DNA from 2 places in the Schinkia azotoformans genome. Region 1 is predicted to be linked to the other one. Evidence: a T-box and tRNA genes for the amino acid it is inferred to sense, from the RefSeq annotation. Region 1 holds a T-box; the other holds one or more tRNA genes.
What was found. A T-box is a leader RNA that pairs with one kind of tRNA and senses whether it is charged. The one in region 1 lies ahead of leuS (leucine--tRNA ligase), so its partner is inferred to be a tRNA-Leu.
Positions count from the first base shown of each region.

Region 2: it has a tRNA-Leu gene. The T-box ahead of leuS (leucine--tRNA ligase) is inferred to sense a tRNA for this amino acid. The anticodon was not compared.

Region 1 is NZ_JARSMD010000016.1:194,668-200,879, reverse strand. Features, by position in the region: gene P9E47_RS09505 (gamma carbonic anhydrase) at 1-259, opposite strand, end outside; gene P9E47_RS09500 (alpha/beta hydrolase) at 563-1,354, shown strand; gene P9E47_RS09495 (tetraprenyl-beta-curcumene synthase family protein) at 1,390-2,469, shown strand; gene P9E47_RS09490 (class I SAM-dependent methyltransferase) at 2,500-3,075, opposite strand; gene P9E47_RS09485 (TIGR01212 family radical SAM protein) at 3,072-4,028, opposite strand; gene P9E47_RS09480 (YtzC family protein) at 4,332-4,607, shown strand; T-box leader at 4,671-4,912, shown strand; gene leuS (leucine--tRNA ligase) at 5,057-6,212, shown strand, end outside.
Region 2 is NZ_JARSMD010000005.1:174,007-180,218, reverse strand. Features, by position in the region: rRNA gene rrf (5S ribosomal RNA) at 166-282, shown strand; tRNA gene P9E47_RS03235 (tRNA-Val) at 290-365, shown strand; tRNA gene P9E47_RS03230 (tRNA-Thr) at 378-453, shown strand; tRNA gene P9E47_RS03225 (tRNA-Lys) at 474-549, shown strand; tRNA gene P9E47_RS03220 (tRNA-Leu) at 559-642, shown strand; tRNA gene P9E47_RS03215 (tRNA-Gly) at 652-726, shown strand; tRNA gene P9E47_RS03210 (tRNA-Leu) at 732-820, shown strand; tRNA gene P9E47_RS03205 (tRNA-Arg) at 845-921, shown strand; tRNA gene P9E47_RS03200 (tRNA-Pro) at 995-1,071, shown strand; tRNA gene P9E47_RS03195 (tRNA-Ala) at 1,091-1,163, shown strand; tRNA gene P9E47_RS03190 (tRNA-Met) at 1,181-1,254, shown strand; tRNA gene P9E47_RS03185 (tRNA-Ile) at 1,294-1,370, shown strand; tRNA gene P9E47_RS03180 (tRNA-Ser) at 1,397-1,489, shown strand; tRNA gene P9E47_RS03175 (tRNA-Phe) at 1,496-1,571, shown strand; tRNA gene P9E47_RS03170 (tRNA-Gln) at 1,615-1,689, shown strand; tRNA gene P9E47_RS03165 (tRNA-Gly) at 1,697-1,770, shown strand; tRNA gene P9E47_RS03160 (tRNA-Ile) at 1,780-1,853, shown strand; tRNA gene P9E47_RS03155 (tRNA-Asn) at 1,977-2,051, shown strand; tRNA gene P9E47_RS03150 (tRNA-Ser) at 2,055-2,145, shown strand; tRNA gene P9E47_RS03145 (tRNA-Glu) at 2,164-2,235, shown strand; gene addB (helicase-exonuclease AddAB subunit AddB) at 2,514-6,083, shown strand; gene addA (helicase-exonuclease AddAB subunit AddA) at 6,076-6,212, shown strand, end outside.

The DNA.
Region 1 (6,212 bases):
TATGTAAAATAACCATATGTCCCACTGTTACGTCATCTTCTATTATTAGCGGGTTATTAGGACTTTGGTGAAGGACTGAGTTGTCCTGGATACTTACACGATCCCCGATAATGGTCGGGGCTACATCGCCACGGATGGATGTATTGAACCAAATATTAGTTAATTCACCAATCGAAACGTCACCAGTTATAGTTACATAATCTGCAATAAAAGCGCTTTCTGCTATTTTTGGATATTTTCCCTTGAATTCATAAATCATAACAATATCATTCCTTTTTAAAAAAATTTGTGTCTTGAATAAAGGTCCGCTCAAACCATAAAATGATTGTATCATGGATAATTGGTAAAATTAACTTTATTCAGCGGAAAATTCTTTTAATCATAAAATGGAGAAATGACTCCAATTTGTATTACGTATCAATAGGATTCAAACCCCTGCTGAATAAAGTTAAGCCTCTGGCGGATGCCTCAGATTTTTTAGAGGAAATTATCGAGCAAGCTCGATAAAAATCTGGGCGCCAATACACCAAGGCATATTTGATTAGTAAAGGAGACTTTTTTCATGTGGAAGTGGGAAGTTGAAGACCCTCGTGGAGTGTTTGTAGTTGTTCATGGTGCATTTGAACATCAGGGACGCTATAAGTGGTTAACAGAAATGTGGAAAGCAAGCAAAATGAATGTAGTACTTGGCGACTTGCCTGGTCAAGGTACTTCTACAAGAAAAAGAGGGCATATCGATTCTTTTAATGAATATATAGATACGATTTGCGGATGGATTGAGGAAGCAAGAGTGTATGATTTACCGATCTTTTTGCTTGGCCACAGCATGGGGGGCTTAGCTGTCATTCGGACATTGCAGGAAAAACAATTACCTATAAAGGCAGCTGTTTTGTCTTCTCCGTGTTTAGGACTAACAACCCCACCACCGAAAGGGTTACAATTAGCTGCAAAAGCTTTAAATGTAGTCGTTCCTTCCCTCCGGCTTGCTTCCCATATGGAACCGAAAATTGCGACACGAAATAAAGAAGTGATGCAATTCGATGAAAATGACTCGCTTTATGTGACAAAGGTTTCTGTCCGCTGGTATCAAGAGCTTATGAAGGCAATGGAGCAGGCAAATCGAAATATTGATAAATTACCTGATGATATTCCGGTATTACTGATGCAAGCAGGGGCGGATAAAATTGTCGATAAAGTTGTTGTAAAAGAATGGTTTAATAAAATAAAAGTAAATGAAAAGCTTTATAAAGAATGGCCAAAGCTTTATCATGAAATTTTCAATGAACCGGAAAGAGATGAAGTATTTAAATATGCCAAAGGTTTTATAGAAATGCAATTGCAAAAATCTTTTTAATTTTTTTGATAGATCTTGTTTGGAGTGAAAAAGGATTGACAGCACCAGGCTACGTATTTTACTTAATGAAAAAAATATATAAAAATGTTTTTCCAAATGTCCATCAACAATTAAATAAATGGAAAAAAAAAGCGAGCGAAATTCCTGATCCTGAACTTAGAAAGCAGGCATTAGCCAGTATTAATTCGAAAACCTTTCATTGTGAAGGTGGAGGAGTCTATGCCATTTTGGCAAGGGAATCACTAACCGATTGTATTGAATTCATTGTCGCTTATCAAACGATTAGTGATTACTTGGATAATTTATGCGACAGAAGCACCTCCTTAGACCCAGTTGATTTCAAGTGCCTGCATGAGTCGATGCTGCATGCCTTAACACCGGGTGCAAGTACGAAAAATTATTATTGCTACCGCAAGGAGCAGGATGATGGGGGCTATTTGTGTGAATTAGTGGAGACATGTCAAAAAACTCTTATGAGAGTAAAGCACTATGAAAAAATTGCTCCTTATTTACATGAATTAGCTTCCTATTATTGCGACTTGCAGGTGTACAAGCATATTAAACCTGAAGAACGGGTACCTGAATTGGAAGCATGGTTTGAATTGTATAAGGAAAAGCTGCCGAAAATGGAATGGTATGAATTTTCGGCCTGTGCAGGTTCAACATTAGGAATTTTTTGCTTAGTTGCCTATGGCTTCAATTCAGTTTTTACTGACAAAGAAATGTTGCAGGTTAGACAGGCTTTATTTCCATATGTCCAAGGCCTTCATATTTTATTAGATTATTTTATTGATCAAGAAGAAGATAGGATAGGCGGGGATTTGAACTTCTGCTTTTATTATCCAAGCCCGGAAGTATTAAAAATAAGGCTTGTTCATTTTTTTGAACAAGCCAATGTACATACTAAAGGATTACCGGATGAAACTTTCCATCGCTTAATTAATCATGGACTTTTAGGTCTATATCTTTCCGATCCGAAGGTAAAGAGACAAACCGAAATTCAACGTGTTATGCGAAAAATTTTAAAAAGCGGCGGATTTACTTCCTTATTTTTTTACATAAATGGACGTTGGTATCGTAAAAATGTAGGACAAAATAGAAAGGTTGCCTCTTAAGTTTCTGTTGAGACAACCTTTCACTTTTTGTTATTTAATTTTTTCTATTGCGATTACAAATGGTGCATGATTAATTTGGTTCAAAAATTGATATTGCAGCACTTGGGCCTGTTTTTGATCAATCGTTTTAACATATTGAATCAACTGATCCCGTTCAATTTGACCCTTGGGATGTCCATGGTAGACAACAAGTACAATGATTCCACCCGGGGGCATCATTGTTAGCAGCTGTTTCACGGCGCTTATGCTAGAGTCCGGGGTTGTAACAATGGTTTTGTCTCCACCCGGTAAATAACCTAAATTGAAAATGGCAGCTTTGATTTTTTTATGAAGTTCTGGTGGAATAACAGATTCAATTTGATCATGACTTTTTAGAAAAAGTTCTACTCTTATCTGGAGTTCATATTCTTGTAGGCGCAGGTGTGCCTTTTCCAGCGCATCCTGCTGGATGTCAAAACCGTAAACCTTTCCGCTTGAACCCACCAAATTGGCCAATAATACCGTATCATGACCATTTCCAACGGTCGCGTCGATAGCAATATCTCCTTCTTTGACAGCAGCTTCAAGCAATGAATGGGCAAACGGCAAAACTCGTTTCAACATCATTGCGAACATCCTTCTTTGACTGCTAATTTACCCTGCCAACTATCGCGTCTTTTCAGCTCGGCATCAATCGCATTTAAAACTTCCCATTTCTTTAGACTCCACATTGGACCAATCATTAAATCGGGCGGCCCGTCACCTGTGATGCGATGAATCACAATTTCAGGGGGGAAAATCTCCAATTGGTCACATACTAAATTTACATAATCCTCAAAAGATAAAAATTGGAGCAAGCCTTTTTCATACTGCTTGACCATCGGGGTTCCTTTTAGCAAATGAAGAAGGTGAATTTTAATTCCTTGAATATCAAGCTTTGCAACTTCTTTTGCTGTTTCTAACATCATTTCTGGTGTTTCTTGCGGAAGTCCATCAATAATATGGGAACAAACTCTAATACCATGCTTTCTGAGCTTTGTAACGCCTTCTTTGTAACAGTCATAGTCATGAGCACGATTGATTAGATTTGCTGTTGATTCATGTACGGTCTGAAGGCCAAGCTCGACCCATAAATAAGTCCGTTCATTCAGTTCTGCCAAATATTCAACGACATCATCCGGGAGACAATCCGGTCTTGTTGCAATCGACAAACCGACTACATCGGGCTGTTGTAAAATAATTTCATATTTTTCTCGAAGCTCTTTAACAGGTGCATACGTATTTGAAAATGCTTGGAAATAGCCTAGATATTTTCCGTCTTTCCATTTCTCATGCATTTTCGTTCTTATATCATTAAATTGTTTAACTAAATGATCGGTACGATTACCGGCAAAATCACCGGAACCGGCAGCACTACAAAAAGTACACCCGCCATGGGCAACCTTTCCGTCCCGATTCGGGCAGTCAAAGCCGCCATCAAGTGCCACCTTAAATACTTTATGTCCAAATGTTTCACGTAAATGGTAGTTCCATGTATGGTACCGCTTTTGGTCAGTTGTATAAGGGAATGAATTCTTCATCTGTATTCCCTCCTTCTTTTGAAATTACTTTTGTGTTATTAAACACACTGTGTCATTTTAGCATGATAACCACTTTTGGGACAAGAGGTTGGGACGCAGGGTCGGGTTCTGTGTTCAGGAGTTCCCCAGAGCCAGAGTTCCCGACCCTGTGTCCCGGAGCAATCCCGTGGCCCAGAGCCAGAGTTCCCGACCCTATGTCCCACCCCAACCCCGTGGGCCGTATAACAATCCTGCAACCTGTACAAAATAATAATGCTGCACCTAACCAACACCTACTCCATTTAAATAAAGGAGGAATCTTCAATGGCAACACGTGCATCAGTTGACCAACATATCAACAGAGCTGAAGAAGCTTGTAAATACGCATTAGAACAATTGGAAGTTGCGAACCAGCAAGAGCATTACAATACGACTGAGTATATAGATGCGCAAATGATGTTAAATGAGTCCTACATGGAACTGCAAAAGCTAATGTTAAGCTCCAATAAGCAGCAGAAAGAGCGTTTATACCGGATGCAATTACAAATTAATCGCATCCAAAATGATATGATTTTAGATCAGCAAAACTTATTAATGTAGCTCATATTTGCCAATGGACTTGACAATGAACCGGTAAATTCTTAAAATACAGACTATATGATATAAACAACTATGATGAGGAATAGTAATGGTTGATGAGTCTTCTAGAGAATTGGCGGTTGGTGCAAGTCAATAGCTTATCATCATGAACTCGCCTTTAAGTTGCAAATGTGAAAAATAGTAATGTTTGCCGTATTGTCCGCGTTAAGGAATTAGAAGTGGGTTAATCTTTATATGAATGGTGTATAAAGATTTGCTAATGTGGGTGGTACCGCGGGAAGTTCAAATAGCCTCTCGTCCCTGGTTATTTTCAGCTGGGGCGAGAGGTTTTTGTATTGGTAAAAGTTATAAACTTACATAAAAGTGGGTAACTTCAATTAATAAAGTATTTCAAATAGAAAACTACCATACATACATTGAAATAAAAAATAAAAGCAGGAGGTTTTTTTATGTCATTTGATCATAAAATTATCGAAAAGAAATGGCAGAACCATTGGGAAGAAAATAAAACATTTAAAACAACAGAAGACAAGGACAAGCCTAAATTTTATGCATTAGACATGTTCCCTTACCCTTCAGGTGCCGGATTGCACGTTGGACATCCAGAAGGCTACACAGCTACAGATATTTTATCCAGATTGAAGCGTATGCAAGGATATAATGTACTTCATCCAATGGGCTGGGACGCATTCGGTCTTCCTGCTGAGCAATATGCTTTAGATACAGGAAATGACCCAGCAGAATTTACAGCTAAAAACATAAATACATTTAAGAGACAAATCAAATCACTAGGATTTTCTTATGATTGGGATCGTGAAATTAATACAACGGATCCAAATTATTATAAATGGACACAATGGATTTTCCTAAAGCTATATGAAAAAGGCTTAGCTTATGTTGATGAGGTGCCTGTTAACTGGTGTCCGGCATTAGGAACAGTTCTTGCCAATGAAGAAGTAATCGATGGAAAAAGTGAGCGCGGTGGTCATCCGGTTATTCGTAAACCGATGAGACAGTGGATTTTGAAAATTACTGAATATGCAGACCGTCTTCTTGAAGATTTAGAGGAGCTTGACTGGCCTGAAAGCATTAAAGAAATGCAGCGCAATTGGATTGGACGTTCAGAGGGTGCAGAAATTATATTTGAAATTGCTGGCACAAATCAAAGCTTTGAAGTATTTACAACAAGACCGGATACCATTTTTGGGGCAACGTATGCGGTATTAGCACCGGAACATCCATTAGTGGCTGAAATTACAACAGCTGAGCAAAAAGCAGAAATTGATGCCTATCTTGAAAAAGTTCAATCAAAGAGTGATCTTGAAAGAACAGACCTAGCAAAAGAAAAAACAGGTGTGTTTACAGGTGCTTATGCCATTAATCCTGTTAACGGGGAGAAAATGCCAATCTGGATTGCAGACTACGTGTTAATGGGCTATGGTTCAGGGGCGATTATGGCTGTACCTGCCCATGATGAACGTGACTATGAGTTCGCTGTAAAATTTGAATTGCCAATCAAAGAGGTTGTAGCAGGTGGAGATATTTCAAAGGAAGCCTATACAGGTGATGGAGCTCATGTAAACTCTGACTTCTTAAATGGTTTAA
Region 2 (6,212 bases), on a different contig from region 1:
CCATTTAGCGAAGTTTACTATTCGCTGGGAGCTGTAGCTGGACATAGTGAATATGAATGCCGATTATCTAGTTTTGAGGGAGCAAACCTCAAAAGATAAAGTACAAAAAGTACTTGCAAAGACAAGTTTAAAGAGATATAATTCTTTTTGTCTTAATAAAAATTGTTTGGTGACGATAGCGAAGAGGTCACACCCGTTCCCATTCCGAACACGGAAGTTAAGCTCTTCAGCGCCGATGGTAGTTGGGGGCTGTCCCCCTGTGAGAGTAGGACGTTGCCAAGCGAATAACGGAGGATTAGCTCAGCTGGGAGAGCACCTGCCTTACAAGCAGGGGGTCGGCGGTTCGATCCCGTCATCCTCCACCATAATACTAATATGCCGGCTTAGCTCAATTGGTAGAGCAACTGACTTGTAATCAGTAGGTTGAGGGTTCAAGTCCTTTAGCCGGCACCACTTTAAATCTAATTTAGTACGAGCCATTAGCTCAGTCGGTAGAGCATCTGACTTTTAATCAGAGGGTCGCAGGTTCGAATCCTGCATGGCTCACCATTTGAATACGCGGGTGTGGCGGAATTGGCAGACGCACCAGACTTAGGATCTGGCGCCTTTGGCGTGGGGGTTCGACTCCCTTCACCCGCACCATTTAAATATGCGGAAGTAGTTCAGTGGTAGAACACCACCTTGCCAAGGTGGGGGTCGCGGGTTCGAATCCCGTCTTCCGCTCCAAAAGTGCCGGGGTGGCGGAACTGGCAGACGCACAGGACTTAAAATCCTGCGGTAGGTGACTACCGTACCGGTTCGATTCCGGTCCTCGGCACCATTTTAAAATTAAGTTAGATTTAATGCGCCCGTAGCTCAATTGGATAGAGCGTCTGACTACGGATCAGAAGGTTATGGGTTCGACTCCTGTCGGGCGCGCCATTTTAAAGGATCTTCCATTAAGGGCCGTCACTTCCTGTGACGAACATGGAAGCCAGAACATCCTATTCAAGTCCGGGAAGTAGCTCAGCTTGGTAGAGCACTTGGTTTGGGACCAAGGGGTCGCAGGTTCGAATCCTGTCTTCCCGACCATTAAAATGATATGTTTTCTGGGGGCTTAGCTCAGCTGGGAGAGCGCCTGCCTTGCACGCAGGAGGTCAGCGGTTCGATCCCGCTAGTCTCCACTTTATAAACTTAATATGGCGGTGTAGCTCAGCTGGCTAGAGCGTACGGTTCATACCCGTAAGGTCGGGGGTTCGATCCCCTCCGCCGCTACTTTAGTTTTACAATTGAATTAGGATAGAACTTAGAAAGGGACCTTTAGCTCAGCTGGTTAGAGCAGACGGCTCATAACCGTCCGGTCGTAGGTTCGAGTCCTACAAGGTCCACCATTTATAGTGAATAGGTTTTAAATTACGGAGGAATACCCAAGTCCGGCTGAAGGGATCGGTCTTGAAAACCGACAGGCGGGTTAAACCGCGCGGGGGTTCGAATCCCTCTTCCTCCGCCATAATATGGCTCGATAGCTCAGTCGGTAGAGCAGAGGACTGAAAATCCTCGTGTCGGCAGTTCGATTCTGTCTCGAGCCACCATTTATTACTAAGATGTCCAGTATTAATCATGATGTTAATTCAATGGGCTATAGCCAAGCGGTAAGGCAACGGACTTTGACTCCGTCATTCACTGGTTCGAATCCAGTTAGCCCAGCCATTTTTATGCGGGTGTAGTTTAATGGTAAAACTTCAGCCTTCCAAGCTGATGTCGTGGGTTCGATTCCCATCACCCGCTCCATAATATTATGGGCCTGTAGCTCAGCTGGTTAGAGCGCACGCCTGATAAGCGTGAGGTCGATGGTTCAAGTCCATTCAGGCCCATTAAACGTTATTCAGTACTGAATAATGTTTAAGCCTCCGGCGGATGCCTCAGATTTTCAGAGGAAATTATTGAGCTTGCTCGATAAAATCTGGGTACAAATACGCCAAGGTGTATTTGATTTTTCCACAGTAGCTCAGTGGTAGAGCTATCGGCTGTTAACCGATCGGTCGCAGGTTCGAATCCTGCCTGTGGAGCCAAATGGAGAAGTACTCAAGTGGCTGAAGAGGCGCCCCTGCTAAGGGTGTAGGTCGGGTAACCGGCGCGAGGGTTCAAATCCCTCCTTCTCCGCCATTTGTAATTATATAATCTGGCCCGTTGGTCAAGCGGTTAAGACACCGCCCTTTCACGGCGGTAACACGGGTTCGAATCCCGTACGGGTCATAGAAAAAGATCAAGAGATAAATCTTGATCTTTTTGTTTTTTATAAATGTTGATTTTAGAAAATGATTCCCACCCAAGGCTCCAAACCACAACACCGGGAATCAAAGCATGTGAATCAGCCCGATTCTCTCATTCCCATTCAGAATTCCCTTCACTTCACAACTCCAATTATTTTTTCAGTCATTCCCATAATGGTATAATAATTTACAGCATAACCATTCATCAGAATTCATGAATCAATCAACATTCATTCAATTTAGCAAGTAGGGGGGATAATTATGTCATCGTTACGATTTGTCCTAGGACGTTCGGGGAGCGGAAAATCAACCTTTTTATTAAACGAGGTTATCGATAAACTAGAGCAAGACCCGTTAGGCTCACCAATCATCTATCTAGTACCCGACCAAATGACCTTTCAAATAGAATATCAATTAATAAATACACCAGGATTACATGGTATGATCCGTTCGCAAGTGTTTAGTTTTACGCGCTTAGCTTGGAGGATATTACAAGAAACGGAAGGCTTTAGCCGCTTTCATCTTAATAGTGTCGGCCTACATATGCTTCTTCGGAAAATTGTAGAGCACCGCAAGGATGAACTGAAGGTGTTTACAAGAGCTGCCGATCAAAACGGTTTTATCAAACAGCTTGAAGAAATGATCGCAGAATTTAAGCGGTATTGTATTACTCCGGAACTCCTTCAAGAAAAAAGTGTGGAGCTTTCTCACACAGATAATAGTAATTCCAATAAAGAAATATTAGCTAATAAACTTAATGACTTTCAGTTAATTTATCATGATTATGAAAGTCATTTATTGGTGCATTATGTGGATTCCGAGGATTACCTTCGCCTTTTAGCTGAAAAGATATCAAAGTCCGAGGAACTAAAAGGCGCAGACGTGTACATTGATGGATTCCATAGTTTTACACCGCAGGAATTGGAGGTTCTTAGCGAGTTGTTAAAGCAGTGTAACAGTGTTACCGTTGCTCTTACACTTGACCCAACTGATCTTCATCAGGATATCGATGATTTAAATTTATATCGAATGACAGTTAGTACATACTTTAGCATCTTAAATGCTGCTAAGGAGAACAACATAGGGCTTGAAAAACCTGTGCTTTTGAATGAGCCGTTCAGGTTTATAAAATCACCAGCACTGCATCATCTTGAACAGCATTACGACAGCCGTCCAAGTGTTAAGTTTTCTGATAAAGCCGCAACAACTGATAAAACAACCAATGCAAACAAGACTGACAAACCAACAGAAAATCTAGCGATTAACATCAATGCCGCTGTCAACCGCCGCGCTGAGGTCGAAAGTGTTGCTCGAGAAATTTTGCATATAGTAAAAACTAAAAACTACCGTTGGCGTGATTTCGCTATTTTATTAAGAGACAGCCACTCCTACCATGATCTTTTAAAAACTGTTTTTGAGGATTACCATATTCCATTGTTTTTAGATCAAAAACGATCAATGTTAAATCATCCGCTCATTGAATTTATCCGTTCATCGTTGGACGTAATTCAAGGTGGATGGCGCTACGAACCTATCTTTCGATGTGTCAAAACGGATGTACTGTTTCCGTTTGACAGTAATAGAGACCGAATCCGTGAAGATATGGATCAGTTTGAAAATTATGTGTTGGCTTACGGGATTCAGGGGAAGCGTTGGACTGATAAAAAGCCATGGGAATATAGACGTTTCCAAGCGGTTGAGGGCCAAAGTATCCCTAAAACAGATAAAGAAAAAGATTACGAGAAAAAAATCAATAAGTTACGCAGCTTAATCACAGAACCTTTCCTTGCATTCGAGAAGAATTCAAAAAAAGCTAAAACTGGCCGTGATTATTGTGAGGCACTTTATTACTTTTTAGAAGGATTACAAATTCCGGATAAAGTGAATCGACTTTGCATTGAGGCCGAGGAAGCTGGCAACTTAACCGAATCAAGAGATCATAGTCAAGTATGGCAATCTGTCCTTGAGCTTCTAGACCAAATGGCATCCTTAATGGGGGAGGAAGAGCTTTCCTTCGATCTTTTCCGTAAAATGATACATTCCGGCTTGGAAAGTATGCATTTTGCGACGGTACCACCGGCCATGGATCAAGTGTTGGTTGGAGATATGGAACGCTCCCGTTTTTCAAATATAAAATGTACATTCATTCTTGGGGTGAATGATGGCGTCATTCCATTAAAACCCGTAGAAGAGGGAGTTGTAACCGAAGAAGAAAGAGAGTTTTTAGCAAGTACCGGCTTCACATTAGCACCCGGAAGTAAGCAGCAGCTCTTGGATGAACAATTTTTAATTTATCTTGCTTTAACGAGTGCTTCAGAGTTACTGTATTTAAGCTATCCAATGGCTGATGATGAAGGGAAATCTCTTGTTCCATCAATTTTATTTAATCGTCTTAAAGACCTTTTCCCGGCATTAAAAGAAAACCTCATCTTAAACGAGCCGAATGAGGAAGCACCGGAGCAGCAGCTGAACTATATAACAAATCCTAAAAAGACGATGTCCTATTTGTCACTTCAGCTGCAAAATTGGAAAAGGGGTTATCCTGTTCATGAATTATGGTGGGACGTTTATAACTGGATCTCTGAACAAGAAAAGTGGGAAAATTACGGTAAAAAGGTGTTAGGAAGTTTATTTTTCATTAACACTACCAAAAAACTTCCTGAGGATATTAGTCGTGAATTATATGGTGAGGAAATAAAAGCAAGTGTGTCACGAATGGAGCTTTTCCAGTCCTGTCCATATTCCCAATTTATTTCGTATGGGCTGCGTTTAGAAGAGCGGCAAATTTTCCGGCTTGAAGCACCGGATATCGGACAGTTATTCCATGCAGCTTTAAAATTGATTACGGATATCATTCAACAAAATGATTTGAATTGGTCGAACCTTACGAGAAAACAATGCGAGCAGCTAGCCTTTGAGGCGGTAGAACGGTTGGCTCCAAACATTCAAAAAGAAATATTGCTGAGTTCAAATCGCTTTCATTACATTAAAAGAAAGCTGCAGCAGGTCGTTGGACGGGCCTCCATCGTATTAAGTGAGCATGCCAAAATAAGTGGTTTTGAACCGATCGGTCTTGAGTTGTCTTTCGGACCAAAGGGGCCGTTATCACCGCTCCGGTTTACATTGAAAAATGGCTGCACAATGGAGGTTGTTGGCAGAATTGACCGAGTTGATAAATCTGCCGGCGAAAATGGCGTTTACCTCCGAGTGATTGATTACAAGTCAAGCCAAAAAGCTTTGAATCTGACAGAGGTTTATTATGGGCTTGCCTTACAAATGCTGACCTATCTTGATGTTGTGATCACTAATTCAAAGCAGTGGATTGGTACAGAAGCCTCTCCGGCTGGAGTACTATATTTCCATGTTCATAATCCAATGCTTAATAAGTCTACTATTCCAACATTTGAAGAGATTGAAAAAGAAATCTATAAACGATTTAAAATGAAAGGTTTGCTTGTTGCTGACCAAGAATCGATCCGTCTTATGGACCGATCACTTGAGACAGGCTATTCGGATGTTATTCCAGTTGCTTTGAAAAAAGACGGTGGCTTTTATAGCAATTCCTCCGTTGCTAGCGGGAAGGATTTTGACCATATTAGGAGCTTTGTCCGTACAAAAATTCGAGACATTGGCACAGCGATCACAGATGGAGTTATTGATATTGAACCGTATAAAATGAAAAATCACACCCCATGTGCATTTTGTTCCTATAAATCGATATGTCAATTTGACCGTTCATTCCAAGAGAACAAATATAATATTTTAATTCCTGAAAAAAATGAAGATATCTTAGAAAAAATTCGTATGGAGGGAGGAAAAGACCTTGAATAATGAACTTAAAAAACCAGAAAACAGCACATGGACGGACGACCAATGGCGGGCAATCGCCACAAGCGGGAAGGATATACTCGTTGCGGCGGCAGCTGGGTCAGGTAAAACAGCGGTCTTGGTTGAACGAAT